DNA from 3 places in the Pseudomonas sp. 3B-A001-10F genome. Region 1 is predicted to be linked to each of the others. Evidence: predicted binding sites of a transcription regulator. Region 1 holds the regulator's gene; each other region holds the start of a gene.

Region 1 (10,556 bases):
GAGCCGTACTTTTACCCGAGCCGGAACGGCCACTGACGATGATCAAGCGCATGATTAGTGCCCGTTCTGCTCGTCCAGGACAACCTGATACAACGCTTCATTGCTTGGAGCGCTGCGCAGTTTTTCACGCACTTCCTTGCGATCGAGCATGCTGGCGATCTGGCGCAGCAGCTCCAGGTGCGCATCGGTGGCAGCCTCCGGGACCAGCAAAACAAACAGCAGGTCAACCGGTGCGCCGTCAATGGCGTCGAAATCAATCGGAGCATCAAGGTGCATCAGCGCACTGATCGGTGCTGTGCAACCCTTGAGGCGGCAGTGAGGAATGGCGATGCCGTTGCCAAAACCGGTGGAGCCGAGTTTTTCACGGGCAATCAACGCCTCGAAGACATCTTGCATCTCCAGATCCGCCACTTCGCGGGCGATCAGGTTGGCAATTTGTTCGAGGGCTTTCTTTTTACTGCCGCCCGGCACGTTCACAAGGGAACGGCCGGGGGTCAGGATACTTTCAAGTCGGATCATGGAATGGGGGGTTATCGACCGGTCGCGCCCTGGAGGAGGCTCTGGGTCTTTTCCTTATGCTTTTTGAGTTGACGATCCAGCTTGTCGGTCAGTAGGTCAATGGCGGCATACATGTCGTCATGCTCGGCATTGGCAACCACTTCTCCGCCGGGAATATGCAAGGTGGCTTCGATTTTCTGCTTCAGCTTTTCGACGCACATCGTGACTTGCACGTTGGTGATCTTGTCGAAATGGCGCTCTAATCGGTCGAGTTTTTCGTTGATGTAGGTGCGCAGAGGTTCGGTCACTTCCAGTTGGTGTCCACTGATGTTGACTTGCATACAGCTTCTCCTTCGTTGCCAGTGCATAAAGCGGCAGGCTGGATAGCCTGCCACTGGAACGCTGTAACGTGGCTTACATCAACCGCTTGCGTTCGCTCGAAGGCGCGATCCCGAGGGATTCGCGGTACTTGGCGACGGTGCGGCGAGCCACCTGAATGCCTTGTGCCTCCAGTAAACCAGCGATCTTGCTGTCACTCAACGGCTTTTTCTGATTTTCCGCGGCAACCAGTTTTTTGATGATCGCGCGGATCGCCGTGGACGAGCATTCGCCGCCTTCGGAGGTGCTGACGTGGCTGGAGAAAAAGTATTTCAGTTCATAAATACCGCGCGGGGTATGCATGAATTTCTGCGTTGTCACCCTGGAAATGGTCGATTCGTGCATGCCGACCGCTTCAGCGATGTCGTGCAGAACCAACGGCTTCATGGCCTCGTCGCCGTACTCCAGAAAGCCGCGCTGATGCTCGACGATCTGGGTGGCTACTTTCATCAGGGTTTCGTTGCGGCTCTGCAGGCTCTTGATGAACCAGCGGGCTTCCTGCAACTGATTGCGCATGAAGGTGTTGTCGGCGCTGGTGTCGGCACGGCGGACGAAACCGGCGTACTGGGCGTTGACGCGCAGACGCGGCACCGATTCCTGATTCAGCTCGACCAGCCAGCGCTCGTTGTCCTTGCGCACGATGACGTCAGGGACAACGTATTCGGCTTCAGTGGATTCGATTTGCGAGCCAGGGCGCGGATTGAGGCTTTGCACCAGTTCGATGACCTGGCGCAGCTCGTCTTCCTTGAGCTTCATGCGGCGCATCAACTGGCTGTAATCGCGGCTGCCGAGCAGGTCGATGTAATCGCTGACCAAACGTTTCGCTTCAGCCAGCCAAGGCGTCTTGGCGGGTAGCTGACGCAATTGAAGCAGCAGGCATTCACTAAGGTTGCGCGCGCCAATACCAGCGGGTTCGAATTGCTGAATGCGGTGCAGGACGGCTTCGATTTCATCGAGTTCGATGTCGAGTTCCGGATCGAACGCCTCGAGGATTTCTTCGAGGGTTTCGTCCAGGTAGCCCTGATTGTTGATGCAATCGATCAGGGTGACGGCGATCAGGCGATCGGTGTCGGACATCGGTGCCAGGTTCAGCTGCCACAACAGGTGGCTTTGCAGGCTCTCGCCGGCGGACGTGCGGGTGGTGAAGTCCCATTCGTCGTCATCGCTGCTGGGCAGGCTGCTGGCGCTGGTCTGATAGACGTCTTCCCAGGCGGTATCGACCGGCAGTTCGTTGGGGATACGCTCGCTCCAGTCGCCTTCCTCCAGGTTGTCCACCGTGGGCGCGGTTTCCTGATACGAGGGTTCCTGGATCTCGGTGTTGGGCTTCTGTTCGGCGTTGTCGGCCATGGGGTCGGAATTGTCGAAGTCTTCGCCTTCTTCCTGGCGTTCGAGCATCGGATTGGATTCCAGCGCCTCCTGGATTTCCTGTTGCAGATCCAGGGTCGACAATTGGAGCAGGCGGATGGCCTGTTGCAGCTGCGGTGTCATCGTCAGCTGCTGGCCCATTCTCAAGACTAGCGATGGTTTCATGGCAGGGGCTTAACACCTTATTCGCCGGCGCTATGCGCCATCCACTACAGGGCGCCGGGGCGCCAAACTTAAGCAAATTATATGCCTGAAACTGAAGTGTTTGCCTAGAGCGCTGTAACAATTAAAGCGTATTAATTCCTGCTTGAATCGATACAGCGCCCGGGCGGCGCACCGGGCACTGTTACGCTTACAAGCGGAACTCGTGGCCCAGATACACTTCCTTGACCAGATCGTTGGCCAGGATGGTTTCTGCATCGCCTTCGGCGATCAGTTGACCATCGTTGACGATGTAAGCGGTTTCGCAGATGTCCAGCGTCTCACGGACGTTGTGGTCGGTGATCAATACACCGATGCCCTTAGCCTTGAGGTGGTGGATGATCTGCTTGATGTCGCCGACCGAGATCGGATCGACACCGGCGAACGGTTCGTCGAGCAGGATGAATTTCGGTGCCGTTGCCAGCGCGCGAGCGATTTCCACCCGGCGACGTTCACCACCGGACAGGCTCATGCCAAGGTTGTCGCGGATGTGGCTGATGTGGAATTCCTGCAGCAGGCTTTCCAGCTCCTTGCGACGGCCGGCCTTGTCGAGCTCCTGACGGGTCTCGAGGATGGCCATGATGTTGTCGGCCACCGACAGTTTGCGGAAGATCGACGCTTCTTGCGGCAGATAGCCGATACCGGCCTTGGCGCGACCGTGCATCGGCTGGTGGCTGACGTCCAGATCGTCGATCAGCACGCGACCCTGATCGGCCTGTACCAGGCCGACGATCATGTAGAAACACGTGGTCTTGCCGGCACCGTTCGGGCCGAGAAGGCCGACGATCTGGCCGCTGTCGATCGACAGGCTGACGTCACGCACGACCTGGCGGCTTTTATAGGCCTTGGCCAGGTGCTGAGCTTTCAGAGTTGCCATTACTGGGTTTTCTCGTCGGTTTTCTTCTTCGGCTGGATCACCATGTCGATGCGCGGACGCGTTTCGGTGACCTTGCTGCCGGTAGCGCGACCAGCGCTGGCCAGTTTCTTCACGGTGTCGTAGACGATTTTCTCGCCCTGAGTGACGTTGCCGTCTTTGTCGACGACCTTGGCCTTGTCGATCAGCACGACGCGGTTTTGCTGGGCATGGTATTGAATCGTCACGCCGTAGCCTTGAACCGGTTTGGTGTCGCCCTGGGTTTGCAGCTGCTCGAAATAAGCCAGGTTGCCCACGGAGGTCACTACGTCGATATCTCCATTCGGCGCGCGAGTCATGGTGACGGTGTTGCCTTTAACGATCATCGAACCTTGGGTGATGATCACATCACCTTTATAGGTGGCGATGCCGTTCTTGTCGTCCAGTTGGGCGTCGTCGGCCTGAATGCGGATAGGTTGCTGCTGATCGTTCGGCAGAGCCCAGGCGCTCACGCTTCCCAGTGCTGCGCCCAGACTGAGCAAAATAGGGAGGGTTTTAACGAGCCTCATACTGTCCTCTTACGTTCGATAGCAGGTGTATCCTGCTTTCCTTCAGGTACGCTTTCATTCCAACGCCAGTCGATACACCGCCAGCGCCGTCGATTCTAACGGGTTGCTCGGTCTGCGCATATTCCTGCTGCGGGAACACGGTCATGCGAGTGGACGTGATCAGGATGTCACGCTTCTTTTCATCGGTGCGCGCAACGCGTACCGAGTCGATCAATTCGACTTCGGTGCCGCCTGAGTTCACTTCACCGCGCTCACTGGTCACGTGCCACGGAAATTCTGTTCCGCGATACATGTTCAGGTCGGGTTTGGTCACGAGCGTGACGTCGGTTGCCTTCACGTGCTCGGCTTTTTCGGACGTCATCTCATACTGCACCTTGCCATCCGGCAGGTATTGCAGGGTATGCGTGTTGGTTGCATACCAGTCGATAGGCGTTTCAACCGAGGTGACCGGTGGTTTGTCGAGAAAGCGTTCCGGGCTGATATTCCAATAGCCGACCGCTGCGAAAATCGCAGCGATGCAGCCGAACAGCAGGAAGTTACGAAATTTTTTGCTGAACATGGTTTGGCTCACAGGTACGCGGCGTTGGCCGCATCGAGGCGGCCCTGGGCGCGCAGGATCAATTCGCAGAATTCGCGGGCGGCGCCTTCGCCACCACGGGCGCGGGTAACGCCATGGGCGTGCTCGCGGACGAAATCGGCAGCGTTGGCCACTGCCATGCCCAAGCCTACCCGGCGGATCACCGGCAGGTCAGGCAGGTCGTCACCGAGGTAGGCGACTTCTTCATAGCTTAGGCCCAGTTGCGCAAGCAGGCCGTCGAGCACGACCAGTTTGTCTTCACGGCCCTGAAACAGGTGGGGAATCCCCAGGTTTTTCGCTCGACGTTCAACGACGGGTGTCTTGCGACCGCTGATGATAGCGGTCTGCACGCCGGCGTTCATCAGCATTTTGATGCCTTGGCCATCGAGGGTATTGAAGGTCTTGAACTCGCTGCCGTCTTCAAGGAAGTACAGGCGACCGTCGGTGAGGACGCCGTCGACGTCGAAAACCGCCAGTTTGATCGCTTTGCCGCGTTGCAGCAGATCGTTGCTCATTACATGACTCCTGCGCGTAGCAGATCGGAGAGGTTGAAGGCGCCGACCGGGCGATCTTCCTCGTCTACGACTACCAATGCGTTGATTCGGTGATCTTCCATGATTTTCAGGGCTTCGGCGGCCAGCATTTCCGGGCGGGCAGTCTTGCCGTGGGCCGTCATTACCTGGTCGATGGTGGCGCTGCGAATGTCGATGCTGCGATCCAGCGTGCGGCGCAAGTCGCCGTCGGTGAAGATCCCGGCGAGTTTACCGTCGGTTTCAAGGATGACGGTCATGCCCAGACCTTTACGGGTCATTTCCATCAGTGCGTCCTTGAGCAGCGTGCCGCGTTGGACTTGCGGCAACTCTTGTCCGGCGTGCATGACGTTTTCCACTTTCAGCAGCAGGCGACGGCCGAGGGCGCCACCCGGGTGCGAGAAAGCGAAATCTTCGGCGGTGAAGCCGCGTGCTTCCAGCAGTGCCACGGCCAGCGCATCGCCCATGACCAGTGCTGCGGTCGTCGACGAGGTCGGTGCCAGGTTCAGCGGGCAGGCTTCATGCTCGACATGAACATTGAGATTGACCTCGGCAGCCTTGGCCAGCGGCGATTGCGGGTTGCCGGTGACGCTGATCAGCTGGATGCCCAGACGTTTGATCAACGGCAGCAGGGTTACGATTTCATTGGTCGAGCCGGAGTTCGACAGGGCCAGAATCACATCGTCACGAGTGATCATGCCCATGTCGCCATGACTGGCTTCGGCCGGGTGGACAAAAAAGGCCGGGGTGCCGGTGCTGGCCAGGGTGGCTGCAATCTTGTTGCCGATGTGCCCGGACTTGCCCATGCCAACCACGACTACACGGCCTTTACTGGCCAGAATCATCTCGCAAGCGCGTACGAAATCGGCGTCGATATGGGGCAACAAGCCTTGTACGGCTTCCACTTCGAGTTGGATGGTGCGTTGTGCCGATTGAATCAGGTCGCTGGATTGGCTCATGTCAGAAATCGTATAGCCCGATGAAAAGGCGGCGATTATAGCGGTTATGTTGCAAAGCCTCACGCAAGTTCGTCGTGCTTTGTCATTACTCGTTACCAAAACCCGGGAAAAGAGCCTGCGCACCTGTCATATCGCCGAACACAGGCTGGTACAAGCCTTGGGCGCGTAGCCTTTGCAGTGATATAGTTCGCCGCCAGTTCGGCCTGCCCGGGATGTACGTACTTTTTAAGTAAAGACAGGCGTCCGAGTGAGAGGCTGCATCGCAAGGAGTTTAGATGAGTGCCGATAACGCCTACGCGGTCGAGCTGAAGGGAGTCTCCTTCAAGCGCGGTGCGCGCAGCATTTTCAATAACGTCGATATTCGCATCCCGCGCGGCAAGGTCACCGGCATCATGGGACCTTCCGGGTGTGGCAAGACCACGCTGCTGCGATTGATGGGGGCACAACTGCGCCCTGCCAGCGGCGAAGTCTGGGTCAACGGCCAGAACCTGCCTGCGCTTTCGCGCAGCGATCTGTTCGATGCGCGAAAGCACATGGGTGTGCTGTTTCAAAGCGGCGCACTGTTCACCGATCTCGATGTTTTCGAGAACGTGGCTTTCCCCCTGCGTGTTCATACCGATTTGCCGGAAGAAATGATCCGCGACATCGTCCTGCTCAAATTGCAGGCGGTCGGTCTGCGCGGTGCCATCGAGTTGATGCCGGACGAACTGTCCGGTGGCATGAAGCGCCGCGTCGCACTGGCGCGAGCGATTGCGCTCGATCCGCAGATCCTCATGTATGACGAACCGTTCGTCGGGCAGGACCCTATCGCCATGGGCGTGCTGGTCCGCCTGATCCGCCTGCTCAACGATGCACTGGGGATCACCAGTATCGTGGTGTCCCACGATCTGGCCGAAACCGCGAGCATTGCCGACTACATCTATGTCGTCGGTGATGGTCAGGTGCTGGGGCAGGGTACGCCGGACGAGTTGATGAACTCGGACGAGCCGCGTATCCGTCAGTTCATGACCGGCGATCCCGATGGCCCGGTGCCGTACCATTTTCCAGCGACGGATTACCGCGCAGATCTTCTGGGGAAGCGCTGATGCGCAGAATTTCATTAATAGAACGCGTACGCCGGTTCGGCGAGGCGGCGATCGATGCCGTCGCGGTGTTCGGTCGTGCGACGCTGTTTCTGTTTCACGCATTGTTGGGGCGCGGTGGCATCAGTGGTGGCTTCGGCTTGCTGGTCAAGCAACTGCATTCGGTCGGCGTAATGTCGCTGGTGATCATTGTTGTTTCCGGGATCTTCATCGGCATGGTGCTGGCGCTGCAGGGTTTCAGCATTCTGTCGAGTTACGGTTCGGAGCAGGCGGTGGGGCAGATGGTTGCGCTGACCCTGCTGCGTGAACTCGGCCCGGTGGTGACGGCGCTGTTGTTCGCCGGTCGTGCCGGTTCGGCACTGACCGCCGAGATCGGCAACATGAAGTCCACCGAACAGCTGTCCAGCCTGGAAATGATCGGTGTCGATCCGCTCAAGTACATCATTGCCCCGCGGCTGTGGGCCGGCTTCATTTCCCTGCCAGTGCTGGCGATGATTTTCAGCGTGGTAGGCATCTGGGGTGGCTCGTGGGTGGCTGTCGACTGGCTGGGTGTGTATGAAGGCTCTTATTGGGCGAACATGCAGAACAGCGTGAATTTCACCAGTGATGTGCTCAATGGCGTGATCAAAAGTATTGTTTTCGCCTTTGTAGTGACCTGGATTGCCGTATTCCAAGGCTATGACTGTGAGCCCACTTCCGAGGGCATCAGTCGTGCTACCACCAAGACCGTGGTGTTTGCCTCGCTGGCAGTGCTCGGCCTGGACTTTATTCTGACCGCTTTGATGTTTGGAGATTTCTGATGCAAAACCGCACCCTGGAAATCGGTGTCGGCCTGTTCCTGCTGGCAGGGATCCTGGCTTTGTTGCTGCTTGCTTTGCGGGTCAGTGGTCTGTCTCCGACGTCGACCACTGACACGTATAAACTTTATGCCTACTTTGACAATATCGCCGGTTTGACGGTCAGAGCCAAAGTGACCATGGCCGGTGTGACCATCGGCAAGGTCACGGCGATCGATCTGGATCGCGACAGCTTCACCGGTCGGGTCACCCTGCAAGTGGATAAAAAGGTCGACAACCTGCCGACCGACTCCACAGCGTCTATCCTGACCGCTGGTCTGCTGGGCGAGAAGTACATCGGTATCAGCGTCGGCGGGGAAGACAAACCGTTGAAGGATGGTGGAACCATCCATGACACGCAGTCGTCACTGGTACTGGAAGACCTGATCGGTAAATTCCTGCTCAATACCGTTAGCAAAGACGCCAAATGAGGAGCTTTTGAATGATTTCTACCTTGCGACGTGGCCTGTTGGTGTTGCTCGCGGCATTGCCACTGATGGCTAACGCTGCGCCTGGGCAATCCGCGCATGAACTGGTGCAGGACACGACCACCCGGTTGCTGGCCGACCTGGCTGCCAACAAAGAGAAATACAAGCAGGATCCGACGGATTTCTACGCGGCGCTCAACAGTATCGTCGGGCCAGTGGTGGACGCCGAAGGCATTTCCAAGAGCATCATGACGGTCAAGTACTCGCGCAAGGCCACGCCGGCGCAGATGAAGACCTTCGAAGAAAACTTCAAGAAAGGCCTGTTCCAGTTCTACGGCAACGCTTTGCTTGAGTACAACAACCAGGGCATCACCGTTGACCCTGCCAAGGACGAATCGGGCGATCGCACCAGCGTCAACATGACCGTCAAGGGCAGCAGCGGTGCAATCTATCCTGTGCAGTACACGTTGGAGAAAATCGACGGCGAGTGGAAACTGCGCAACGTGATCATCAACGGCATCAACATCGGCAAACTGTTCCGTGACCAGTTCGCCGACGCAATGCAGCGCAATGGCAACGATCTGGACAAGACCATCAATGGTTGGGCCGGTGAAGTGGCCAAGGCCAAAGAAGCCACCGAAAAGAACCCCGCGAAATGAATGAGGCCGCAGTTCGTATGAGTGATGTCGACGAGCTACTGCTCAGCGGAGTGCTGGACTATCGCACCGGCGCTGACCTGCGCAAGCAAGGCCAGGCGCTGATCAAGTCCAGCAAGGCCTCTTCGCTGGTGATCGATTGTTCGGCGGTGAAGAAGTCCAGCAGCGTCGGTTTATCGTTGCTGCTGTGCTTCATGCGCGATGCGAATGCGGCCGGCAAGGCTGTCAGCATCCGTGCGATGCCCGAAGACATGCGCGAAATTGCTCAGGTCAGTGAACTGACCGAACTGTTGGCGCACCCCTGAACCCACATCTATAAAGAAGCCCCCCGTCAGAGTCCTGCCATGCGGGGTTCGCAGGCGCGGGGCTTTTTTGTATGATGTCCGACCCGTGCGCACAGGGCGCCGATTGAGGTTGAGCATGCAGGCCGTAGAAGTGAAGAGCTTCCTTGAAGGAAAGCTGCCCGGAACGTTGGTAGAAGTTGAGGGCGAAGGCTGCAATTTCCAGCTGAACGTGATTAGCGATGAACTGGCGGCGTTGAGCCCGGTGAAGCGTCAGCAGCAGGTCTATGCCCATTTGAACCCATGGATCACCGATGGCAGCATCCATGCGGTCACTATGAAATTTTTCAGCAGCGCGGCCTGGGCCGAGCGCACCTGAGCCTAAGGGCGTCGAGATTCTTATGGATAAATTGATTATTACCGGTGGCGCTCGTCTTGATGGCGAGATCCGCATTTCCGGCGCAAAAAACTCCGCCCTGCCGATCCTGGCCGCCACCCTGCTGTGCGATGGCCCGGTGACCGTTGGCAACCTGCCGCACCTGCACGACATCACCACCATGATCGAGCTGTTCGGTCGCATGGGCATCGAGCCGGTGATCGACGAAAAACTCAGCGTCGAAATCGACCCGCGCACCATCAAGACTCTGATCGCCCCGTACGAACTGGTGAAAACCATGCGTGCGTCGATCCTGGTACTGGGCCCGATGGTTGCCCGTTTCGGTGAAGCCGAAGTCGCACTGCCTGGCGGTTGCGCCATCGGTTCGCGTCCGGTCGACCTGCACATCCGTGGCCTCGAAGCCATGGGCGCGGTGATCGACGTCGAAGGCGGCTACATCAAGGCCAAGGCGCCTGAAGGTGGCCTGCGCGGTGCACACTTCTTCTTCGATACCGTCAGTGTGACCGGTACCGAGAACATCATGATGGCCGCTGCTCTGGCCAAGGGCCGCAGCGTGTTGCAGAACGCCGCCCGTGAACCAGAAGTGGTTGACCTGGCGAACTTCCTCAACGCCATGGGCGCCAAGGTGTCCGGCGCTGGTACTGACACCATCACTATTGATGGCGTTGAGCGTCTGGGTTCGGCTTTCTATAAGGTCATGCCTGACCGTATCGAAACCGGCACCTACCTCGTTGCCGCTGCAGTGACCGGCGGTCGCGTCAAGGTCAAGGACACTGATCCGACCATCCTCGAAGCCGTTCTGGAAAAACTCCGTGAAGCCGGCGCAGAAATCACCTGCGGTGAAGACTGGATCGAGCTGAACATGCACGGCAAGCGTCCGAAAGCCGTCAACGTGCGCACCGCGCCGTACCCGGCGTTCCCGACTGACATGCAAGCGCAGTTCATC
Region 2 (10,556 bases), on a different contig from region 1:
TATCGGCAGGTACATGGCCACCACCAGCCCGCCGACGATTACCCCCAGCACGACCATGATGAACGGCTCCATGAGGCTGGTGAGGTTGTCGACCATGTTATCCACTTCTTCCTCGTAAAAGCCCGCAACCTTGTCGAGCATGTCATCCAGGGCGCCGGACTCTTCGCCAATCGCGGTCATTTGCACGGCCATGCTGGGAAAGACCCCGGTGCTGCGCATCGAGAAATTCAGCTGCATACCGGTGGACACGTCCTGGCGAATGCGCAGCACGGCTCGCTTGAAGACCACGTTGCCGGTGGCGCCGGCCACCGAGTCAAGCGCTTCGACCAACGGCACACCGGCGGCAAACGTGGTGGACAAGGTTCGAGCGAATCGCGCCACGGCGGACTTGTACATCAGCGTGCCCACCAGTGGCAGTTTCAGCAGCCAGGTGTCTTTGCGATCGCGCAGTGCCTGGGAGGTTTTCAGCGCGTGGCGGGTGCCGAAAATGGCCGCGACCAGCGCAGCGAGAATGGCCCACCACCATTGCTGCATGAATTCCGACAGGCTGATCACCATCAGGGTGAACGCCGGCAGTTCGGCGCCGAAACCGGAAAACACTGACTGAAATTGTGGCACTACTTTGACCAGCAGAATCCCGGTGACAACAGCCGCGACCAGCACCACGGCGGTGGGATAGGTCATGGCTTTCTTGATCTTGGCTTTGAGGCTTTCGCTTTTTTCCTTATAGGTCGCGACGCGTTCGAGCAAGGTGTCGAGGGCGCCGGACTGTTCGCCGGCATCGACCAGGTTGCAATACAACTCGTCGAAATACTGCGGTTTCTTGCGCAGGGCTGCGGCGAAGCTGTTACCGGCCGCGACCTCCTGTTTCACGTCGTCCACCAGTTTGCGCATGGCCGGGTTATCAAAGCCTTCGCCAATAATGTCGAACGACTGCAACAGCGGTACGCCGGCTTTCATCATGGTCGCCATCTGCCGGGTGAACAGGGCAATGTCCCGGGCCTTGATGCGTTTGCCAAAGCTCAACAATGACGCGGATTTCTTGCGCACCTTGCCGGGATTGATCCCCTGTTTACGCAATTGTGCCTTGATCAGCGCCGGGTTCTGTCCGCTCAATTCACCGGTGACTTTGCTGCCTTTTCTGTCCGTGCCTTCCCAGGCATAAATACTGATTTTTGCTGCCTTGACCGCCATGTTCAGTCCTTGGTGACCCGGTTGATTTCTTCAAGACTGGTGATGCCTTGCATGGCCTTGTGCAGCCCGGAGGTGCGCAGGTCGTCGAAGCCGTCGCGGCGCATCTGCAGGTCGATTTCCAGCGAATTGCCTTCGGCCATGATCAAGCGTTGCAGCTCCGGTGTGTTTTTCACCACTTCATAAATCCCCACGCGTCCTTTGTAACCGCCGTTGCAGTGATCGCAACCGACCGGCTCGTAGATCGTGAAATGGCCGATGCGTTCCTCGGGGAAGCCTTCCTTGAGTAAGGTTTCGCGCGGGATCTCGATGGCTTTTTTGCAGTGGCTGCACAGTTTGCGCGCCAGGCGCTGGGCGATGATCAGGCTGACCGAGGTAGCGATGTTGAAACCGGGAATACCCATGTTGTGCAGGCGCGTCAGGGTTTCCGCAGCGCTGTTGGTGTGCAGGGTCGAGAGCACCAGGTGACCGGTCTGCGCGGCTTTGATGGCGATCTCGGCGGTTTCCAGGTCGCGGATCTCACCGACCATGATCACGTCCGGGTCCTGACGCAGAAACGAGCGCAGTGCCTGGGCAAAGTCGAGCCCTTGCTTGGGATTGACGTTGACCTGGTTGATGCCTTCCATGTTGATCTCCACCGGGTCTTCGGCGGTGGAGATATTGATGTCGACGGTGTTGAGGATGTTCAGGCCGGTGTACAGCGATACGGTTTTCCCCGAACCGGTCGGCCCGGTGACCAGAATCATGCCCTGTGGCTGCTTGAGTGCAGCCATGTACAGATCCTTTTGCTCGGGCTCATAGCCGAGCGCGTCGATACCGATCTGCGCACTGGACGGATCGAGAATCCGGATCACCACTTTTTCGCCCCACAGGGTCGGCAGGGTGTTGACCCGGAAGTCGATTGATTTGCTTTTTGACAGGCGCATCTTGATCCGCCCGTCCTGAGGTTTGCGCCGTTCCGAAATATCCAGGCTGGCCATGACTTTCAGGCGTGCGGCGATGCGCCCGGCCAGTTGAATCGGCGGTTTGGCAACCTCGCGCAGGATGCCGTCGGTGCGCACCCGCACCCGGTAGTTTTTTTCGTAAGGCTCGAAGTGCAAGTCGGAAGAACCGCTTTTGATCGCGTCGAGCAGCATCTTGTGCACGAAGCGCACCACCGGCGCATCGTCGGCGTCGAGGCCGCCGATGGCGTCCTGCTTGCTGTCGTCGACGGACTCGACATCGACCCCGTCGAGATCGACATCGGCCATGTCCTCGAGACCGCTGGTGTGGGTGTCGAAGAATTTTTCGATGGCATCGGTAAGTTTGTCGTCCTCGACCAGAATGGCTTCGGTGCTCAGCCCGGTACTGAACTGGATGTCGTTGATTGCTTGATGATTGCTCGGGTCGGAAATGCCCACGAACAGCTTGTTGCCGCGACGCCACAAGGGCATGGCGTGATGCTGACGCACGAGTTTTTCGCTGACCAGGCCTTTGGGCTGGGTTTCCTTGTCCAGGCAATTGAGATCAAGCAAGGCCATGCCGAAATGCTCGGAGGCGATCTCGGCGACCTGTGAGCTCTTGACCAGTTTGTTCTGCACCAGATAGCTGACCAGCGACAGACGATTGCGTTGGGCCTGTTGCCAAGCTTGCTGGGCGCTTTTTTCCGTGAGCAGTTCGGCCTGGACCAATTGCTTGGCCAGACCGCTCAGAGCGATGTCATTCATGGGGATTCCGCACGCTTGCCGTTCATGACTTATAGCCTAGTCAAGTGACAGCGCCAAACACGGCGGGTGCAGGTGACAAAAAGTGTCAGATAGTGCGGTTGCAGGTTGTAGGAATTGGCGTTGCAAGCGCTTCGCGCCCCAATGGGCGGGTCTTGAAGGCATTGGCATGGCCTATGCTGCGTCACTTTCAGATCATGAGATTTCGACTCATGCATGGAGCGTGTCTATGAAAAAACAACAAGGGTTTACGCTGATCGAACTGCTGATCGTGGTGGCAATCATCGGGATTCTGGCGACCATCGCCTTGCCGCAGTATTCCAAGTATCAGGCGCGGTCGAAGGTGACGGCGGGGCTGGCGGAAATCAGTGCGATGAAAGTGCCGTTTGAGGATGTGATCAATCAGGGCACCGATCCTACCAATACAAACGTGGCTGGCAGTGCAACTGTTTTAACCTCCAACTGCTCAGTGTCTGCAACAGGTACCGCATCTTCGGGTGCAGGTTCGATCGTCTGCACGATTAAAAATGCGCCAGGTCCGGTGCTGGATAAAACCATCACGCTTACTCGTTCCTCCGGAACCGGTGCGGGCGTATGGACTTGCGGTACGACCGTTGCACCGGACTATTCGCCAAAAGGATGTACTGCCAGCGGTACCTGAGTTGTTGATGGACTGCCAAATGCCCCGCAATGCGGGGCATTTTTCTTGGTTCACACTTCTAAAAAGCTTCAATAATTTCAGCGTCTTAGGAACTTTCCCAAAAACCGCAACTTGCATGCGAACATTGGCCAGTTCATGCAAATTGCATGATTTCGGAAATTGGTGATATCTGTAAGTTGTTGATTATTAAGAATATTGTTCGTTCTAAAAAGTTGGCACAGCGTTCGCAACTACCTTGGTAACCCTGCTGACAAGACAACCAGCAGACTTTCCAGAAAAACAGGAGTTACTCGTATGAAGAAGTTCGCTATCACTGCCGCTGCTGCTACCGCGCTGACCCTGACCATGGCTTCCGGTGCATTCGCACAATCCACTCAGGCTACCCAGGCTCCAATGACTCTGGCTGCCGGTGAAGTCACCCAGGCTAAAGAAGCTACTTCCGACACTTGGATCACTACCAAAGTCAAAGCTGACCTGGTCACCGAAAAAGGCATTCCAGGTACTGACATCAAAGTAGAAACCAACAAAGGCGTTGTATCGCTTTCGTCGACTACTGCTGTAACTGAATCGCAGAAAGACGTTGCTGTTGCGATCGCCAAGAAAATCAAAGGCGTTAAAGCGGTCTCCGCTGACGGCCTGAAAGCCGAGTAAGGCATGACTTCTCGCCTGGACCGGGAGAAGGCGCGACAGACGGGCCGAGCAATACGTCTGCCGCAACTTTAGAGTTCATGCGAACGGTCACACGGATGTGACCATTACGGGCCCCGGCACTTGTGTCGGGGCCTGTTCTATTTCAGGGACGAAAGAATCGAAGGGCACCGCAAAACAACTGTGGGAGCGAGCTTGCTCGCGAAAGCGGTATGCCAGTCACAATGGATTTGACTGACCAGACGCCTTCGCGAGCAAGCTCGCTCCCACATGGGTAAGTGATTTGGATCAGTTACCGCGTTTGCTGTTGATCTGCCGCAGGCGGTTGCCTTCGAAGCGCAGGTATTGGTACATGCCGTTGCTCGGGCCGTAGGTCCATTCCTCGACCTGAAACTCCTCGCGGCGGTTGGCGCTGCGCTTGTAACCCAAGACATCACGGCTGACCGGCTCACCACACTTTTGCAGGACTTCGCTGGAACGGTCGCCCAGGCTGATCAGTTGACTGCCGCAGCGCAGGGTATCGGACGCCGAGGCGTGGCTGGCCGCGAAGGTCATTGCGATCAAGGCCAGCCACTGCAGTTTCATCATTCGGCATCCAGGTGCATTTGCGTCACCACGCGGCCATCGCTCTCGGCTTCACCGAGACTGGCGTCGATGAAGTACACGCGGTCGTCTGCCAGCTGGCCTTTATCGACCAGATAATCCTTGATGCTGCTGGCACGGTCCTGACCCAACTGACGCAACAACACCTCGCTGCCACTCCAGAACTTGATCACGCCTTCGCGCATCTTCGCCGTGCGTTCTTCCTTGCCCAGATCCTTCCATTGCGCCGGTGGCTGGGTTTTCAGGCGGGTGCGGTAAATGCCTTCGAGCAGTGGACCTTTCTCGTTGTCCGGCACTTGCAGCAATGACGCCTGCGCCGGGACTTTATCGCCGCGACGCTGGAGCATCTTGTAGTAGTTGTACTGGTATTCACGCTCCAGACGCTGCTCGGCGAGCAATGGACCATCGCTGCTCTGCGCGGCAGTGCCTTCGATTTCCAGACGCAGGGCCGGGCGCTCCTTGAGCGCCTGAGACAGTTTGATCAGCGCCGCTTCGGCATCCTTGCTCAACTCGCTGGAACCCGGAGCAAACGACACGGTGCCAAGGTCTTGCGAACTGCCACCACTGATCAGCCCGCCAATCATTTTGAAGGGTGCGGCAGCGGCTTTGACGATGAGATTGCGCAGGGTCTGCCAGACAATCGGCATCACGCTGAATTGCGGGTTGTTCAAGTCGCCGGTCACCGGCAACTCGATGGAGATCTTGCCGTCGACGTCCTTGAGCAAGGCAATCGCCAGTTTCAGTGGCAGGCTCACAGCATCCGGGCTGTCGACTTTCTCACCGAGCTGCAATTGCTCGACCACCACTTTGTTTTCGGCTTTTAGCTGGCCCTTGGTAATCAGGTAATGCAGGTCGAGGTTGAGCCGGCCCTTGCGGATGCGGTAACCGGCGAATTTGCCGGAGTAGGGCGTCAACGTGGTCAGCTCGACGCGTTTGAAACTGGTGGCGATGTCGAGGCTGGCCATCGGGTCGAAGGGATTGACCGCGCCCTTGATGGTCACTGGAGCATAGCGATCGACCTTGCCTTTGATGTCGACGCTGGCCGGTTTCGCCTGACGGCTGTCGATGGTGCCGATCTGGCCGTTGAGTTGTTGCACGGCGGTAGCGAAATTCGGCGTCAGGCTGAAGTCGGCGAAGTTGGCAGAGCCGTCGTTGATCGCGATGCCACCGATGTGAATGCCCAACGGTTTCTCGTTGCTGGCCTGTTTCGCTGCGGTGCTTTTCGCGCCACTGTCGGCCGGTTGCGGGATCAGCAGGTCGTCGATGTTGGTGGTGCGATCGTCGTTGATCATGAACCGCACATAAGGCTGGAACAGGTTGACCTTGTCAATCGACAGGCTGTCGCCGTGCTGATAGTTCAAGCCTTCGACCACCACCTGCTGCCACTTGAGGAAATCGCGGGTTTTCAGGGTGTCGAGGGTGTGCAGTTGATCGATCTGCGCGCGCCCGGTGACGCTTAGGGCCAGCGGCTCGGTGCTCTTGAGATTGACCTTGAGATCACTGCCGAGCATGCCGCTGCGCAGTTCCAGGCGAATGAATGGGTTGATGTAGGACTGCGCGACGCGCAGGTCGATGTCCTGGGTTTTTACATTGAGCTGGGCGTTGACCGGGGCGAGATTGACCGTGCCGTCAGCCGTGATCTTGCCTTGTTTGCCCACGCCGCTATCGAGCTTGAGCTTGAAGGGCGAGCCGTTGAGGCTGTCGAAATCCTGCAGATCGACATTCAGCGGTGTGATGTCCAGTGCTACTGCCGGTTTGGCCGAGCGGTCGGCCAGATGCACGGTGTAATTGCGCAATTGCACGTCTTTGAGCAGCACTTGCCACGGTTTGCTCGGCGCCGGTGGGGTTTTCGGCGAGTCGGCAGCTGCCGGTGTGTTCGCCGGTTCGGCAGCCGCTTTGGCAGCCGGTTTCGATGGCTGGCTGGCAAACAGTTTCTGCCAGTCGAGTTGGCCGTCGGCTTCGAGCGCCGCCCAGGTTTCCAGTTTGTTGCTGCGGATCTTGCCGACCACCACTTGTTGTTTGGCCAGATCCACCGAGGTTTCGCTGACGTCGAGGCGTTCGAGTTTCGCCAGTGGCCGCCCGTCCGGAGCCTTGATGGCGAATGGCGCGATGCTCACTGCGACATTGTTCAACTGCAGTTCGGTTTCTTTCGACAGATTGAGTTTGTATTCGCTGCTGAGGCTGATCACGCCGTCTTCGAGTACCAAAGGCACCGAGTCACGCACGTAGGGCCAGAAGGCTTTCATCTTGCCGTCGGTGACTTTCAGGGTGCCTTCGGAAGTGAACGGGATCAGGCTGAAATTGCCACTCCAGTCGATCCGGCCACCGGCCGGGCCGATGGCGACCAGGGTCATGTCGGCGCTGTCTTCGGGCAGGGTGCTGAGGTTTTTCAGCTCGAAGCTGAGGTCATCGTAGAGAAACTCGATGGGTTCGCTGGGGCGCACGTCCTCAAAGTGCACGACGCCGCCGGCCAGTTTGATGTTGTCGATGCGCAGCGGGAAGGGCTTGGCGTCCGGGTCGGCCGGGGTCGGCTCGCTGGCCGGCACATTGAACAGGCCGAGCAGGTTGAGCTTGCCGTCTTTGGCGAAGAGGATTTCGCTCTTCGGCTTGTCCAGTTCGATGTTGGCCAGATGCAGGGCTTTGGTCCACAGGCTGTCGATTTGCAGGTCGGCGTACAGGCGATCGAAACCGATCTGTTCCTTGCCCGGCTCGCCGATCACCAGCCCCCACAAGGTAACTTCAAGGCTGAACGGGTTGAGCTCGATACGCTGGATATGCGCAGGCACTGTTGCGTAGTTGGCCAGTTGTTGATTGGCCACACGCAGGGCGATGCCCGGCAAAATCAGAAACCCCAGCAGGCTGTAGAGGGCCAGAGCAGTCAACAAGGCGCCAATCGCGCGAATCAATCCTTTGGGCATGTGCGGCTTCATCTGTCTGAATCGGAGTGCCTTGGAGTATGGCACGCGATTCTGGTTCCGAAGTACATCGCATGGAGCAGGATTGTTCAGATTCTTCTGTAGGAACGCTTTCCATGTGGGAGCGAGCCTGCTCGCGAAGGCGTCGTATCAGTCGCTTTATCTGTTGACTGACACACCGCTTTCGCGAGCAGGCTCGCTCCCACATTGGATAGTTGTCGGCTGTGCGGGAGTGTCACAGCTGCAGAATCAGGGTTTTCAGCGGCGGTTGCTGATCCATCGACGGGAAGTCGGCGCCTGGGGACATCACGCTCCACTCACGCACCGGTCGCCCGGCCTTCTCGGCACAGCGCAGCACCTGCTCGCGCCAGTCGTCCATGCTGACTTTCGCCAGATTGTTGCAGCAGATCAGCACGCCATTGTCGGCGGTGGTCAGCAGGGCCGGTTTGAGCAGGCTCTGATAGTCACGCAGCAAATCGACAGTGCCGAATGCGCTCTTGGCCCACGCTGGCGGATCAAGCAGGACCAGATCGTATTGGCGCTGATCGAGGCGCTGGTAGCTCGGCAGTTTTTGTCCACGGCGCTGACTGATCGGCAGCCCGGCGAGTTGGCGGATGGCCGGGAAGTAGTCCGACTGGATGAATTCCATCTCGGGCAACTGCGGGTTGAGCAGGCCGTTTTCGCGACCGACCGCCAGATTGCCTTCGGCGAAATCCAGATTGCACACTTCACGCGCGCCACCGGCGGCCGCGCTGAGGCCGACGCCGCAGGTGTAGGCGAACAGGTTGAGCACGGATTTGCCTTGGGCGTGATCCTTGACCCAGCCACGGGTGTTGCGCAGATCGAGGAACAGCAAGGGATCCTGCCCGGCATGGCGTCCGCGCACCCGGTAGTTGAGGCCCCATTCGTGGCCGACCAGATCGGCCAGTGCCGCGTCTTCAGCTTTGTAGACGCTGTCTTCGCGGTCAATGCGCGAGTTGCCACGGGATCGGTCGTTGTAAACCAGCAAGGTTTCCATCCCCAGGCTCTGATTAACCATGCCGTGCAGTTGCAGCAGGTCGTTCCGCTCCAGCGTCTGGTGGAAGCTTTGCACCAGCAGTTGCGGGCCGTAGCGGTCGATGGTCAGGCCGCCAGCGCCTTCCTGGCTGCCATGGAACAGCCGATAGCAATCGGTGCCCTGGCGGTGCAACTCGGCCAGCAGATCCTGGCGTTGATCGAGGGCGGCGCGCAGCGCCTGATTCAAGGAAGACATGCGGGCGCCTTGCTGGAGAGAATGGGGGCGCGGGAGTTTAGCAGCTTGGCGGGCAATCGAGTTGCGCCCTTCGCGAGCAGGCTCGCTCCCACATGGGAATGCATTTCAAATGTGGGAGCGAGCCTGCTCGCGAAGGCGTCCGACGAAGTTTTCAGCTCAAGCCCATCCGGCGTTTGGCGCGTTGTACCGAGCCATTGCGCATTGCCCAGCGCAGCATCGGTGCGCTGCGTCTGACGCTGGCGCGAATCAGTTGCCGTTGCAGCGAACTCTGGCGGACGTCGAGCATGTCGCTGGCCCAGTCCGGCAACAGGTCGATCCCGGCCTTCATCATCAGATCGCCAAACGGTCGCGCCAGAACACTCGGCGCCGGGGCGTCGAGCAGCAGGCGCAAGACTTCGCGGCTGCGCTCGTCGCACAGCAACTGCGGGCGCATGCGTTGCAGATACTCGGCCACGGCTTGCCGCGATTTCGGCACATCCCGCGCGCCCAAACGTTCAGCCACCACGGCGATTTCCGCGTAATAGCGATCCTGATCCATGCCTGACAACTGCGGGTTGCGATAGCGCAAATGCGCGGCAAGAAAGTTGCTGACTTCCGCCACATGCACCCAGGTCAGCAAATCCGGATCGCTGGCCGCGTAAGGTCGTCCGTCCGGCGCGGTGCCGACCACTTGCAGGTGAATGGTGCGCACTTTCTCGATCAACCAGTCGGCGTCCCGGCGCGAGCCAAACGTGGTACCGGATACAAACTGGCTGGTGCGCCGCAAGCGCCCGAGCATGTCCTCACGAAAGTTCGAATGATCCCAGACCCCGGCCAATGCCAGCGGATGCAAAGCTTGCAGCAACAGCGCGCTGATGCCGCCGATCAACATGCTGCTGAAATCCCCGTGCACCTGCCAACTGATCGAATCCGGGCCGAACAGGCCGGGATCGCCCTTGGGGTTTTCCAGGTCGAGCTGACCGAGCGACAGCCCGGTCAGGCTCATGAGTTGCTGTTCGATACGGCTGCGGATGAATTCCATGAACACTCAGTGAAGAAGGGAGGGCGCGGCCGATGGACCGCGCCCGGGGTGTTACTGATTGAGGCGCTTGTCGATCAGGCCTTGCACCACACTCGGATCGGCCAGGGTCGAGGTATCACCCAGGCTGTCGAGTTCGTTGCAGGCGATCTTGCGCAAGATGCGCCGCATGATCTTGCCTGAACGGGTTTTCGGCAAGGCCGGCGCCCACTGGATCAGATCCGGTTTGGCGAAGCTGCCGATTTCCTTGCTGACGTGGGCCAGCAATTCTTTCTTCAACTCGTCATTGGGTTCGGTGCCGTTCATGGGAGTGACGAAGGCGTAGATGCCCTGACCTTTGACGTCGTGGGGGTAACCAACCACGGCGGCCTCGGCGATGCTGTCGTGCAATACCAGTGCGCTTTCCACTTCGGCGGTACCGATGCGGTGGCCGGAGACGTTGATCACGTCATCGATGCGCCCGGTGATCCAGTAATCGCCGTCCTCATCGCGGCGTGCGCCGTCGCCGGTGAAGTAGTAGCCGGGGTAGGGTTTGAAATAGGTGTCGACCATGCGCTGCGGGTCG
Region 3 (10,556 bases), on a different contig from region 1:
GCCGCAGCACCCGCAGCACCCGCAGCACCCGCAGCAACGGATATACACCCAATCAAAACATCCCCAAAAAATCCCAACAAAAAAGCCCCTCAAAAGAGGGGCTTCCTTGCACAAGCAGCTACCAGAATCAGGTCATCTGAATGATGGTCTGCATGATGGTGCTCTGCGTCGAGATGGTCTTGGCGTTCGCCTGATAGTTGCTCTGGCCCTTGATCAGGTCTACCAGCTCGTTGGTCAGGTTAACGTTCGACTCTTCCAGCGAGTTGGAAACCACCTCACCCAACGTACCGGTTTTCGGCGCATCGTAGCCCGGAATACCCGAAGCGAAAGTCTCCTTCCAGCTAGTGCCGCCGACTGCCTGCAAGCCTTGTTCGTTGGTGAAACTCGCCAGTGCGACCTGGCCAATGGCCTTGCTCTGGTTGTTGCTGAAGTTGGCGAACAGCGTACCGGTACCGTCGATGGTCAGGTTGGTGATCTGGCCAGTGGCGTAACCATCCTGCGTCGGAATCGAACGCGCAGTGTCTGCGTTGTACTGGGTGGTCTGAGCCATCGAAATGGTGATACCTGCCGGGTTCGCGGCCGCACCATTAGCCTTGAACGTACCATTGACGACATTACCCGGCACCCAACCCGTGAGCTTCAGGTCACTGCTGATCACCGGGCCAGGCAGAGTGCTGACCTGCGTCAGCTTGCCAGCGGAGTCAAAGGTCATGGTGGAAGGCACCGGCGCAGTGACTTTTGGATCACTGCCCGTTGCATCCGGGTTACGACCGTCCACCAGGGTATAGACCTTCCAGGTGTTGGCACCGGTTTTCACCACGTACTGATCCATGGGGTGCATGTTGCCCTGGCTGTCATAGATCGGCGTGCTGAACGATTTGGTGTAGGTCGCGAGGTTGCTCGGATCGAACTTGCCGGCGGCCACTGTGTCGTCGATCACTGGCGCAGTCGAGTTCAGGTTGATGGTCGAGGTCACCAACGAGGTGGACTTAGGCGCCAGGTTTGAAGTGTCGATCTTGAGGTCGGTCAACACACCATTGACGATCTTACCGTTGGCATCCACACCATAACCTTGCAGACGCGAGGTGTAGTCGGTGTTGGTGATGTAACCGGCGTTGTCGACCTTGAACGTACCGGCACGGGTGTAGGACACCGAGCCATTGTTGCTCATGGTGAAGAAACCGGAACCGTTGATGCCCATGTCCAACACGTTGCCGGTGTTGTTGATGTCACCTTGGGTGAACTGCTGGGAAACGTTGGCCAGACGCACACCGTTGCCGATCACTTTGCTGCCGCTGCCCAGGCGAGTCGACGAGTAAACGTCTTCGAATTCTGCACGGGACGATTTGAAACCGGCGGTCGCGACGTTGGCGATGTTGTTGCCGGTCACGTCCAGTTGTTTGTTGGCTGCATAGAGACCGCTAAGGCCGATATTGAAAGACATATTCCACTCCTTTGTGCCGGTTAGTCGGCTCTATATACCAATGGTTTGTACTTTGGACAGGGCAACGGTGCCCTTGCCGGACAGGTTGAGCATCAGCTCGCCGCCGGTCTGGCTGATCGTCACGCTGGTGACGGTGGCCGGCAGGTAGGTCGCCATGTCGGTCGAGGTGCCATTGATCGATGCGTTGGCCTTGACGGTATAGGTACCGGTCTTGACCAGATTGCCGTCCTTGTCCTTGCCGTCCCAGGTGAAGCTCGCGCTGCCTGCGGCGCGACTGCCCAGATCGATGGTGCGAACCACCGTGCCGCTGCTGTCGGTGATGCTGACCGTGCCGCCGGCAATCGACGACGGAACGGTGACCGAGCCGGTCATGCCTTTGCTCGGATCGTCGAGCTGAACCGAGTTGGTCTGCACGATCACATTGCGGCCCACCAGCGACGAAGCCTGCAACGCCTGCGAGGAGTTGTAGTTGCCGGCCAGCGAGCTGACAGTGCTGTTGAGGGTGGTGATCCCCTCAAGGCTGCTGAACTGTGCCAACTGCGCAACGAAGGCACTGTTGTCCTGCGGATCAAGCGGGTTCTGGTTTTTCAGCTGGGTGACCAGCAATTGCAGGAACGCATCCTTGCCCAGTGCCTGGCCGCCGGTGGCGCTGTTGGTAGCCGAAGCAATGCCACCGGTGGTCGAACTGGTCTTTTTCGACGAGTTCGACAGGATGTCATTCATGCTCAAGCTGCTGGTGGTATCGGAAACACTCATGGCCGTCGCCCCTTATTACTGACCGAGGGTCAGTACCTTCTGCATCATGGTTTTGGCGGTGTTCATCATTTCGGCATTGGTCTGGAACGAGCGGCTCGCGGAAATCATGTCAGCCATTTCTTCCACCACGTTGACGTTCGGGTAGTAGACGTAGCCTTTGGCGTCGGCCGCCGGATGGTTCGGCTCGTAACGCGCTTCGAGGTTGCTCTGGTCTTCGACCACACCGAGCACCTGTACACCCTGACCGGCCGCGTCCTGGCTCTGGAACAGCGAATTGCTGCCGCTGTTCTGGCCGCCCTGGAACATGGTGGCGAACACCGGGTGACGGGCGCGATAGGTCTGGTCGATGCTCGACGAGACGGTTTCGGCGTTGGCGATGTTCGACGCCACGGTGTTCAGACGCGTGGTTTGTGCGCTCATGCCGCTGCCGGCAATGTTGAAAACGCTGGACAGGGACATGGATTACTCTCCGCGCAGGGCTGACACCAGCCCTTTGAATTTGCTGTTGAGCAGGGTGAAGCTGGCCTGGAAGCCGACGGCGTTTTCCGCGTAGTTCGACTGTTCCAGTTGAGCGTCCACGGTGTTCTGGTCGATCGACGGTTGCATCGGCGTGCGATACATCAGCGATTCGTCGCCATTGCCCAGGCCTTCAGCTTCGATGTGACGGCTGTTGGTCATGTTCAGGGCGATGGTGCCGTTAGCGTTTTTCTGGGTCTGTGCTTCAAGCACTTTGGAGAAATCCAGATCCCGAGCCTTGTAGTTCGGGGTGTCGGCGTTGGCGATGTTGTTGGCCAGCACTTCGGCACGCTGGGCGCGGAAGCCCAATGCCTTTTCGTGAATGCCGAGCGCTTTATCGAAGCTGATGCTCATGTCGGGAACCTTCAGGTGACCGGTTTTTCGTAACTGAGCTTTAGCAAGCGCCGTGCCAAACGGCAAAACACCCATAAACCGGGGCTTTGCAGGGAGTCGGCAAAGCGGCAATGCCAGAAAAGCGGCAACCGGTTTCCGCCGGATGCCGCTTTTCTGCCGCTTGCCGTCCTTGCCAGGTCAACGCATATCCCCTGCTCGCGAAGGTGGCGTGTCAGTCGCCAACTGTTTTACTGACAGACCGCTTTCGCGAGCAGGCTCGCTCCCACAGGGGGGGTGTGGTGTTCGTGAGAAATAAAATAATTGGGGCATAAAAAAACGGGAGGCCTTAAGGCTTCCCGTTTTTTTGTATTGCCGCTGCAATCATTTCGCCTGGTAAATAATCCCCGGGCTGCACTGCACCATCTGGTAATGATCCGGCAAACCGTTCAACGCTTCGGAAGCGCCAAGGAACAGATAACCGCCCGGCTTCAACGTGCTGTGAATGCGCAACAGGATGTCTTTCTTCACTTCGGCAGAGAAGTAGATCAACACGTTGCGGCAGAACACGATGTCGAACTTGCCCAGCGCGGCATAGCTGTCGAGCAGGTTGAACGAACGGAACTCTACCCGGTTCTTGATCGGCGCCTTGATCACCCAGCGGCCCGGCCCTTTCGGGTCGAAGTAACGCTGCAGGCGTTCCGGCGACAAACCACGACCGATGGCCAGGCTGTCGTACTCGCCGGTCTTGCAGTTGGTCAGCATAAGGCCGGACAGATCAGTGGCAACAATCTGCACGCCCATCTTCAGTTGACCAAGGTTGGTCCGCTCGAACTCGTCGATCGACATCGACAGCGAGTACGGTTCCTGGCCCGACGAGCACGCCGCTGACCAAATCCGCAAGCGCTGGTTGGGGCTGGCCTTGATCGCTTCAGGCAGCACCTTGTTCTTCAAGACTTCAAACGGATAGGTGTCACGAAACCACAGGGTTTCGTTGGTCGTCATGGCATCAACTACCTGCTCGCGCAAACCGCTGCGCGGCTGGGTCTGGATGCGCTGAACCAGCTCACCCAGGGATTTGATGCCTTGCTGCTCCATCAGTTTGTTGAGACGGCTCGAGACCAGGTACTGCTTGTTTTCACCGAGCAGAATGCCACAGGCTTTTTCCAGGAAGACCCGGAACTGTTCGAAATCCAAATTACCCGTAGACAATGATGCCGCCTCTTAAATCGTGTTGACCGCCAGGAGCAAAACGCTCCTAGCTGATATCTGCTGCTTTGATCCGGTCGACTACCCGGGATGCGAGGTCATCAGGACGGAATTTGGCCAAAAAGTCATCTGCACCGACTTTCTTGACCATCGCCTGATTGAATACCCCCGACAACGAAGTATGCAGGATGATATGAAGCTTTTGCATGCGTGCGTCGCCGCGGATTTCCGCCGTCAGGGTGTACCCGTCCATCTCCGGCATCTCGATGTCGGAAATCATCATCAGGAACTCTTCTTCCGGCTTCTTGCCCTCATCGACCAGCTTGCGCAGGTAATCCAGCGCCTGTTTGCCGTCGTTCAGCGCCACCACTTCGACCCCGATTGTCTGCAGACAACGCGTGACCTGCTTGCGCGCCACCGACGAGTCATCGACCGTCAAGACACGCAATGACAGTGCCTTGGTCTGGGTCTCGACATCGACCACGCCCACCGAAATCGCTTCCGGTGTCGGCGCAACTTCCGCCAGCACTTTCTCGACGTCGATGATTTCGACTAACTGATTGTCCACCCGAGTCACAGCCGTCAGGTAGTGATCGCGCCCCGTGCCCTTGGGCGGTGGATGAATCTCTTCCCAGTTCATGTTGACGATGCGCTCCACCGAGCGGACCAGGAAACCCTGGGTCTTGGTGTTGTACTCCGTGATGATCACGAACGGGTTGTTCTTGTCCTTCAACGCTCCGGAACCGGTGGCCATTGCCAGATCAAGGATCGGAATGGTCGCCCCCCGAATATTTGCCACCCCGCACACGACAGGACTGGACTTGGGCATCAACGTCAGCGACGGGCACTGCAACACTTCCCGCACCTTGAACACGTTGATTCCGTAGAGCTGCTGACCGTCGAGACGGAACAACAACAGCTCCAGGCGATTCTGCCCCACCAGTTGCGTGCGCTGGTTCACCGAATCCATTACACCAGCCATGCCCAGACTCCTACACCAACGCCAAGTGTTGTTGCGACGCACATTCATTGCTAAACGGCACGGCGCTTGCTTTTTAACTCGTATGAACGCTCAAACGACATTTTTCCGACACCTGACCTCCCGCGCTCGCAAAAGCCTTTGCGCGATGTCCGCCGTCTGCTGCTTTTTCGCTGGCAGCCCTGCCATTGCTGATGCGGTTACCTTGCCTGACATGCTTATCGGCGTCACTCAGGGCTTTCTTGAGTTCACCGTAGAAGACTATCTGGCCACCAGTCAAACGGAAGGCCGCTACGAGATCGAAGTAAACCAGCTCGACCCTCGTATGCGCATGCCTATGTGCGACAAGGAATTGACAGCGACTTTGGAGAGTCCGGCACGTCCGCTGGGCCGGGTTACCGTGAAGGTCCGCTGTGAGGGCGCCTCGCCCTGGACTGTGTTCGTGCCCGCTCAAGTCCGCCTGTTTCGCGAGATTGTGACAACCACCCGACCGCTGAAACGTGCAGGGATCATCGAACCACAGGACGTGACCCTGCGTGAACGCGACGTGAGCACGATCAACCAAGGCTTTCTGACCTCGGTAGACGAAGCGATCGGGCAGAAATTAACCCGACCAACGGTAGCCGATCAGGTCATTACCCTGGTCCATCTGGAACAGGCGGAAGTCATTCGCAAGGGTGATCAAGTGGTCATTACTGCGCGCAGCGGCACGCTCGCCGTGCGCATGCCCGGTGAAGCGCTGGCCAATGGTGGTTTGAAAGAACAGATCCGGGTGAAAAACCTCAACTCGCAACGGGTCATCAAGGCGCAAGTCACCGCGCCCGGCCAAGTGGAAGTGGCGATGTAGAAAACTGGCGCTGCCCCCGGCTGTTCCCTAAACTGTGCCGCAGCAGGACACGCGCCGGCGCATGCAAGGCTCATTGTAAATGTGCCTAAAGTTTTCCAGGGGATGGCCGAAAACATGGCAAGCGTCCAAATTCCCAGAGGTTTTTATCATGGTCATCGATTTCAGCCGTTTGAACAGCTCCTCGTCACTTACGGGCAGTACACGTACCAGCAGCGCCAAGGAAACCGCCGAAACCGGTACCTCCGCGCCGCTGAATACCCAGGCCGAACCGGCCAGTACCGCAAAAAGCGGGGAATCGGTACACCTCAGCAATGAGGCTCAACAGTTGCAGAAGGTCACTGACAAGCTGCGCGATCAACCTGCTGTCGACAAAGCCCGTGTGGCCGAGTTGAAAGCCGCGATTGCCGATGGCAGCTATAAAGTCGACAGCAACCGTGTAGCCAGCAAACTGCTCAACTTCGAAGCCCAGCGCTAGGCTTTTGCCGGCGCCAGGCTTTTGGACGCTTAAAACCCAAGGCCAGCCATGCACGACACTAATTTATTGCAATTGATCAACGACGACTTTGCTCCAGCTCAACAATTGCTGGAGTTGCTGCAAACCGAATCCCTCGCGTTGCACGGTCGCGACATGCCCTTGCTGGAAGAAATTCTGGCGCATAAACAGGCATTGATCATTCTGCTTGAACAGCATGGCCGCAAACGCAGCGAAATCCTCGCCAGCCTCAACTTGCCGACAGACCGCAGCGGTCTGGAGCAACTGGCTGGCCAGTCGAGCATTGGCGAGCAGTTGCTGAGCCAGGGCGATGCCCTGACCGATCTGATTGCTCAATGCCAGGCGGCCAACCTCAAGAATGGCCAGTCGATCCAGATCCAGCAGGCCGCCACGGCCAATCAGCTGAAGATCCTCACCGGCGGTGAAGCGCCGGCGCTGTATAACGCCAGCGGTACATTTGCCAAACCCGCCACACCGCGTCCGCTCAGCCAGGCATGAGCCGTTGATGCGCCAGCTCTATCAACCCGCGAAACATGCTGGCAAAATGCTGGCTAGTCGTCATATTTTGTCTGGAGATTGATAAACCGTGTCCAACGCCCTCAGCGCGGATGATGCTCCGCAGCCCCCTAAGGTGCTTACCACGCCACTGGAAATCTCCAGCAACCTGCGCCAGCTGCAAGAAAGCCACGATCCGCTGATCATCACCTTTCATGAGCGCAGCCAGCGCTTCCAGAGCTATCTGATCAAAGTCGACCGCGACAGCGCTACGATCGCACTGGACGAGATGATCCCGCGTGATGGCGAACGCTTCCTGCAGGCCGGTGAGCCATTCAAGGTTGAAGGTTTTCATGAAGGCGTGCGCATCGCCTGGGAATGCACCGGCACGCTGAATATCGAAGAATCCGAGGGTGATCGTTTCTACACCGGCGCACTGCCGACTGAAGTGGTTTACCACCAGCGCCGCAATGCCTTCCGCGCAGCACTGAAACTGACCGATCTGGTCAGCGTTGAACTGGGCGGTGAAAAACTCAAGGCGCCAATCAACGGCAAACTGCTGGATATCTCCGCGACCGGCTGCAAGCTGCGTTTCGAAGGTGATATCACCGACCGCCTGCAATTGGGCCAGGTTTATGACCGCTTGATCGCCCCGCCGCTGTTCGGCAACCAGCCGATCTCCGTCGAATTGCGCTATCTGCATTTCGAAGAAAAACTCAACATCACCTTTGCCGGTCTGCGTTTCCACAACATCAGTGGCCAGGCTGCGCGCAACGTTGAGCGTTTCGTGTATCAGTTGCAACGTGAAGCACGCCGTTTCGACAAAGACGATCTCTGATTCGTTGCGGCCAATAAAAAGGGCAGTCCTTGGCGGGACTGCCCTTTTTTTATGCGCGGTGTTTTTGTTCAGTTCAGGGTCTACCGCCACTGAGATCAGGCGCGGGTTTATCGGTATCCGGTTCGACTTCTGCCGCAGGCTCTGACGGAGTATCAGCTTCAGGCTCGGGACTTGCCGGCGCCTGCACAGGGTCTTGCACCATCTGCTCCTGCACCACCTGCTCATCTACCCGAGGATCAAGGGCCGCCACCAGCGGTGAGCTGGACATGCTGTCCGGCATGGCCACGTGATGCAGCGGCGCATCGTCGACCTGATGCAGATTGGTCACGGCTTTCGGCCGTATCCGCCATACCAGCACCAGCGCGAAGAAGCTGAAGAACGCATACAGGCTCTGACTGCCGAACAGCTTCATCAACACACCTGCCAGCAACGGCCCGATGCTCGCGCCGACACCATAAGTCACCAGCAGCATCGCCGTCAGCGACACGCGGCGATCACCTTCCACATGGTCATTGGAGAATGCCACCGCCAGTGGGTACAGACAGAACTGCACCAGCGAGCACAGGAAACCAACCCCGAACAACACCTCCAGCGGAACCTGCGGCAGCACGGCCAACGGCAACGCCGCCACCGCCAGAAACCCGGCAAAGCAGCGAATCAACAGCGCACGGTCATAACGATCGGACAACCAGCCCAACGGCCACTGCACCAGTAAACCGGCAAAGATGCAGCTACCCATGAACAGACCAACCTGCTCGGTTGATAGCCCTTGTTGCGAGGCGTACAGCGGTGCCAGACCGTAAAACGAGCCGATGATCAAACCGGCACCCAGCACCGTACTCAACGACTGCGGTACGCGCTTGATAAAGAAGCGTGGCTCCATCGGCGCCGGATGCAGTGGCGCCGGGTGAATCCGCCGCGTCAATGCCACGGGCACCAGACACAGGGCGAAACACAGCGCGACCAGCATCAGCAGTTCCAGCCCCAGGCCCGGGTGCATGACCAGAATCAGTTGGCCGAGGACCAGGCCCAGGTACGAAGCGATCATGTAGCCGCTGAACACCAGGCCACGCTGATTGGCGTCCGCCTGTTCGTTGAGCCAGCTCTCGATCACCATGTATTGGCACATCATGCCCAGACCGACGATGGTCCGCAGCACCAGCCACGCCGGCAGCCAATCGACCAGACCGTGGCCAAGCACCGCCGCCCCGACGATCCCGGCACAGGCTGAATAAGCACGGATGTGCCCGACCCGGGCAATCAGTCGGTGACCGATCTTGCCGCCCAGCACCAGACCGAAATAGTTGGCCGCCATCAGCGCGCCGACCCAGAGGCCGTCGACATTGTCAGCGGCCAGACGCAATGCCAGATAAGTGGATAGAAGGCCCGAGCCGATCAACATCATCAGCGAGGCGAAATACAGTGCTCGAAAGGATTTCCAGATTTGGCGCATCGGCGTTCCGAGCGGCTCCTTGCAGTAAATATCGGGCTACCAGAACGATAGCCCGATGGCGGCGGTACGTCAGGCCTGGGCTGCTAGAACACGTCGTTCCCAGGGAGTGATTTCATCAAAGAAGCTGGTCAACTCCATGGTCTTCGAAGCGATGTAGCCTTCGATGAACTCCGGTCCGAACAGTTCCCTCGCCAATTGGCTACGTTTCAGACGTTCGAGCGCGGCGTGCAAGGTACACGGCAGCGCAAGATTGTCCGGCACCGCGAACTCGCCCTGAATCGCTTCGCTCGGTTCCAGCTCATTCTCGATCCCGTGCAAACCGGCAGCCAGACTGGCGGCGATCGCCAGATACGGATTCGCATCGGCGCCCGGCAAACGGTTTTCCACCCGACGGGCAACCGGCGAACTGGCCGGAATTCGCAGGCCGGCCGCCCGGTTGTCGTGCGACCAGCAGGCGTTGTTCGGTGATGCGTACGGATGGCACAGGCGCTGATAGGAATTCACATTAGGTGCAAACAGTGCGGTGAAATCAGCCATGCCCGCCTGCTGGCCACCGATGAAGTGACGGAACATCGCGGTCGGCTCACCGTGCGCATCACTGAAGACATTCTTGCCGCTAGCGGTCTCGACGATGCTCTGATGAATGTGCATCGAACTGCCTGGCGTGTGTGCCAGCGGCTTGGCCATGCACACCACGGTCAGGCCGTGCTTGAGCGCGACTTCCTTGAGCAGGTGCTTGAACAGGAACGTCTGATCGGCCAGCAGCAGTGGATCACCATGCAGCAGATTGATCTCGAACTGGCTGACGCCCATCTCGTGCATGAAGGTATCGCGCGGCAGACCGAGTGCCGCCATGCACTTATAGACTTCGTTGAAGAACGGCCGCAGACCGTTATTGGAACTGACGCTGAACGCCGATTGGCCATCCTCGCGACGCCCGTCAAGGCCTACTGGCGGACGGAACGGCTGGGTCGGATCGGTATTCGGCGCGAAGACAAAGAATTCCAGCTCGGTCGCCACCACCGGCGCCAGGCCGCGCGCGGCATAACGGGCAATGACTTTCTTGAGCTGACCGCGAGTCGACAGGTTGGAGCTTTCGCCGCTCAACTCATCGGCATCGCAAATCGCCAGGGCACGCGGCTCGTCACTCCATGGCAAACGATGGATCTGGGTCGGGTCGGCAATCAGGGCGAGAT

Evidence for each region. Region 1 encodes sigma-54, which starts transcription at its own class of promoters, with help from an activator protein. Its sites were predicted from a motif close to ANTGGCATNNANNTTGCTNT; they were not measured.
Region 2: a site for sigma-54 is predicted at 3,058-3,077, ahead of AC0ZWN_RS17990 (pilin). Genes of this name have one in related genera too.
Region 3: a site for sigma-54 is predicted at 3,111-3,130, ahead of flgB (flagellar basal body rod protein FlgB). Genes of this name have one in related genera too.

What each region holds. Positions count from the first base shown of each region.
Region 1 covers NZ_JBQYFW010000032.1:3,850-14,405, reverse strand. Annotated here, with positions in the region: gene rapZ (RNase adapter RapZ) at 1-52, opposite strand, end outside; gene ptsN (PTS IIA-like nitrogen regulatory protein PtsN) at 55-519, opposite strand; gene hpf (ribosome hibernation-promoting factor, HPF/YfiA family) at 531-839, opposite strand; gene AC0ZWN_RS23340 (RNA polymerase factor sigma-54) at 913-2,406, opposite strand; gene lptB (LPS export ABC transporter ATP-binding protein) at 2,594-3,319, opposite strand; gene lptA (lipopolysaccharide transport periplasmic protein LptA) at 3,319-3,864, opposite strand; gene lptC (LPS export ABC transporter periplasmic protein LptC) at 3,851-4,423, opposite strand; gene AC0ZWN_RS23320 (KdsC family phosphatase) at 4,432-4,956, opposite strand; gene AC0ZWN_RS23315 (KpsF/GutQ family sugar-phosphate isomerase) at 4,956-5,930, opposite strand; gene AC0ZWN_RS23310 (ATP-binding cassette domain-containing protein) at 6,206-7,015, shown strand; gene mlaE (lipid asymmetry maintenance ABC transporter permease subunit MlaE) at 7,015-7,812, shown strand; gene mlaD (outer membrane lipid asymmetry maintenance protein MlaD) at 7,812-8,279, shown strand; gene AC0ZWN_RS23295 (MlaC/ttg2D family ABC transporter substrate-binding protein) at 8,291-8,935, shown strand; gene AC0ZWN_RS23290 (STAS domain-containing protein) at 8,932-9,237, shown strand; gene AC0ZWN_RS23285 (BolA family protein) at 9,353-9,592, shown strand; gene murA (UDP-N-acetylglucosamine 1-carboxyvinyltransferase) at 9,615-10,556, shown strand, end outside.
Region 2 covers NZ_JBQYFW010000019.1:35,636-46,191, reverse strand. Annotated here, with positions in the region: gene AC0ZWN_RS18000 (type II secretion system F family protein) at 1-1,194, opposite strand, end outside; gene pilB (type IV-A pilus assembly ATPase PilB) at 1,197-2,897, opposite strand; gene AC0ZWN_RS17990 (pilin) at 3,124-3,555, shown strand; gene AC0ZWN_RS17985 (BON domain-containing protein) at 3,850-4,206, shown strand; gene AC0ZWN_RS17980 (DUF2845 domain-containing protein) at 4,492-4,788, opposite strand; gene AC0ZWN_RS17975 (DUF748 domain-containing protein) at 4,788-7,736, opposite strand; gene AC0ZWN_RS17970 (class I SAM-dependent rRNA methyltransferase) at 7,957-8,973, opposite strand; gene AC0ZWN_RS17965 (oxygenase MpaB family protein) at 9,125-9,994, opposite strand; gene acs (acetate--CoA ligase) at 10,046-10,556, opposite strand, start outside.
Region 3 covers NZ_JBQYFW010000002.1:355,161-365,716, forward strand. Annotated here, with positions in the region: gene flgE (flagellar hook protein FlgE) at 128-1,444, opposite strand; gene flgD (flagellar hook assembly protein FlgD) at 1,475-2,200, opposite strand; gene flgC (flagellar basal body rod protein FlgC) at 2,216-2,659, opposite strand; gene flgB (flagellar basal body rod protein FlgB) at 2,663-3,070, opposite strand; gene cheR (protein-glutamate O-methyltransferase CheR) at 3,431-4,258, opposite strand; gene AC0ZWN_RS04055 (chemotaxis protein CheV) at 4,305-5,237, opposite strand; gene flgA (flagellar basal body P-ring formation chaperone FlgA) at 5,320-6,081, shown strand; gene flgM (flagellar biosynthesis anti-sigma factor FlgM) at 6,230-6,556, shown strand; gene AC0ZWN_RS04070 (flagella synthesis protein FlgN) at 6,605-7,072, shown strand; gene AC0ZWN_RS04075 (flagellar brake protein) at 7,161-7,907, shown strand; gene AC0ZWN_RS04080 (MFS transporter) at 7,981-9,360, opposite strand; gene AC0ZWN_RS04085 (glutamine synthetase family protein) at 9,430-10,556, opposite strand, start outside.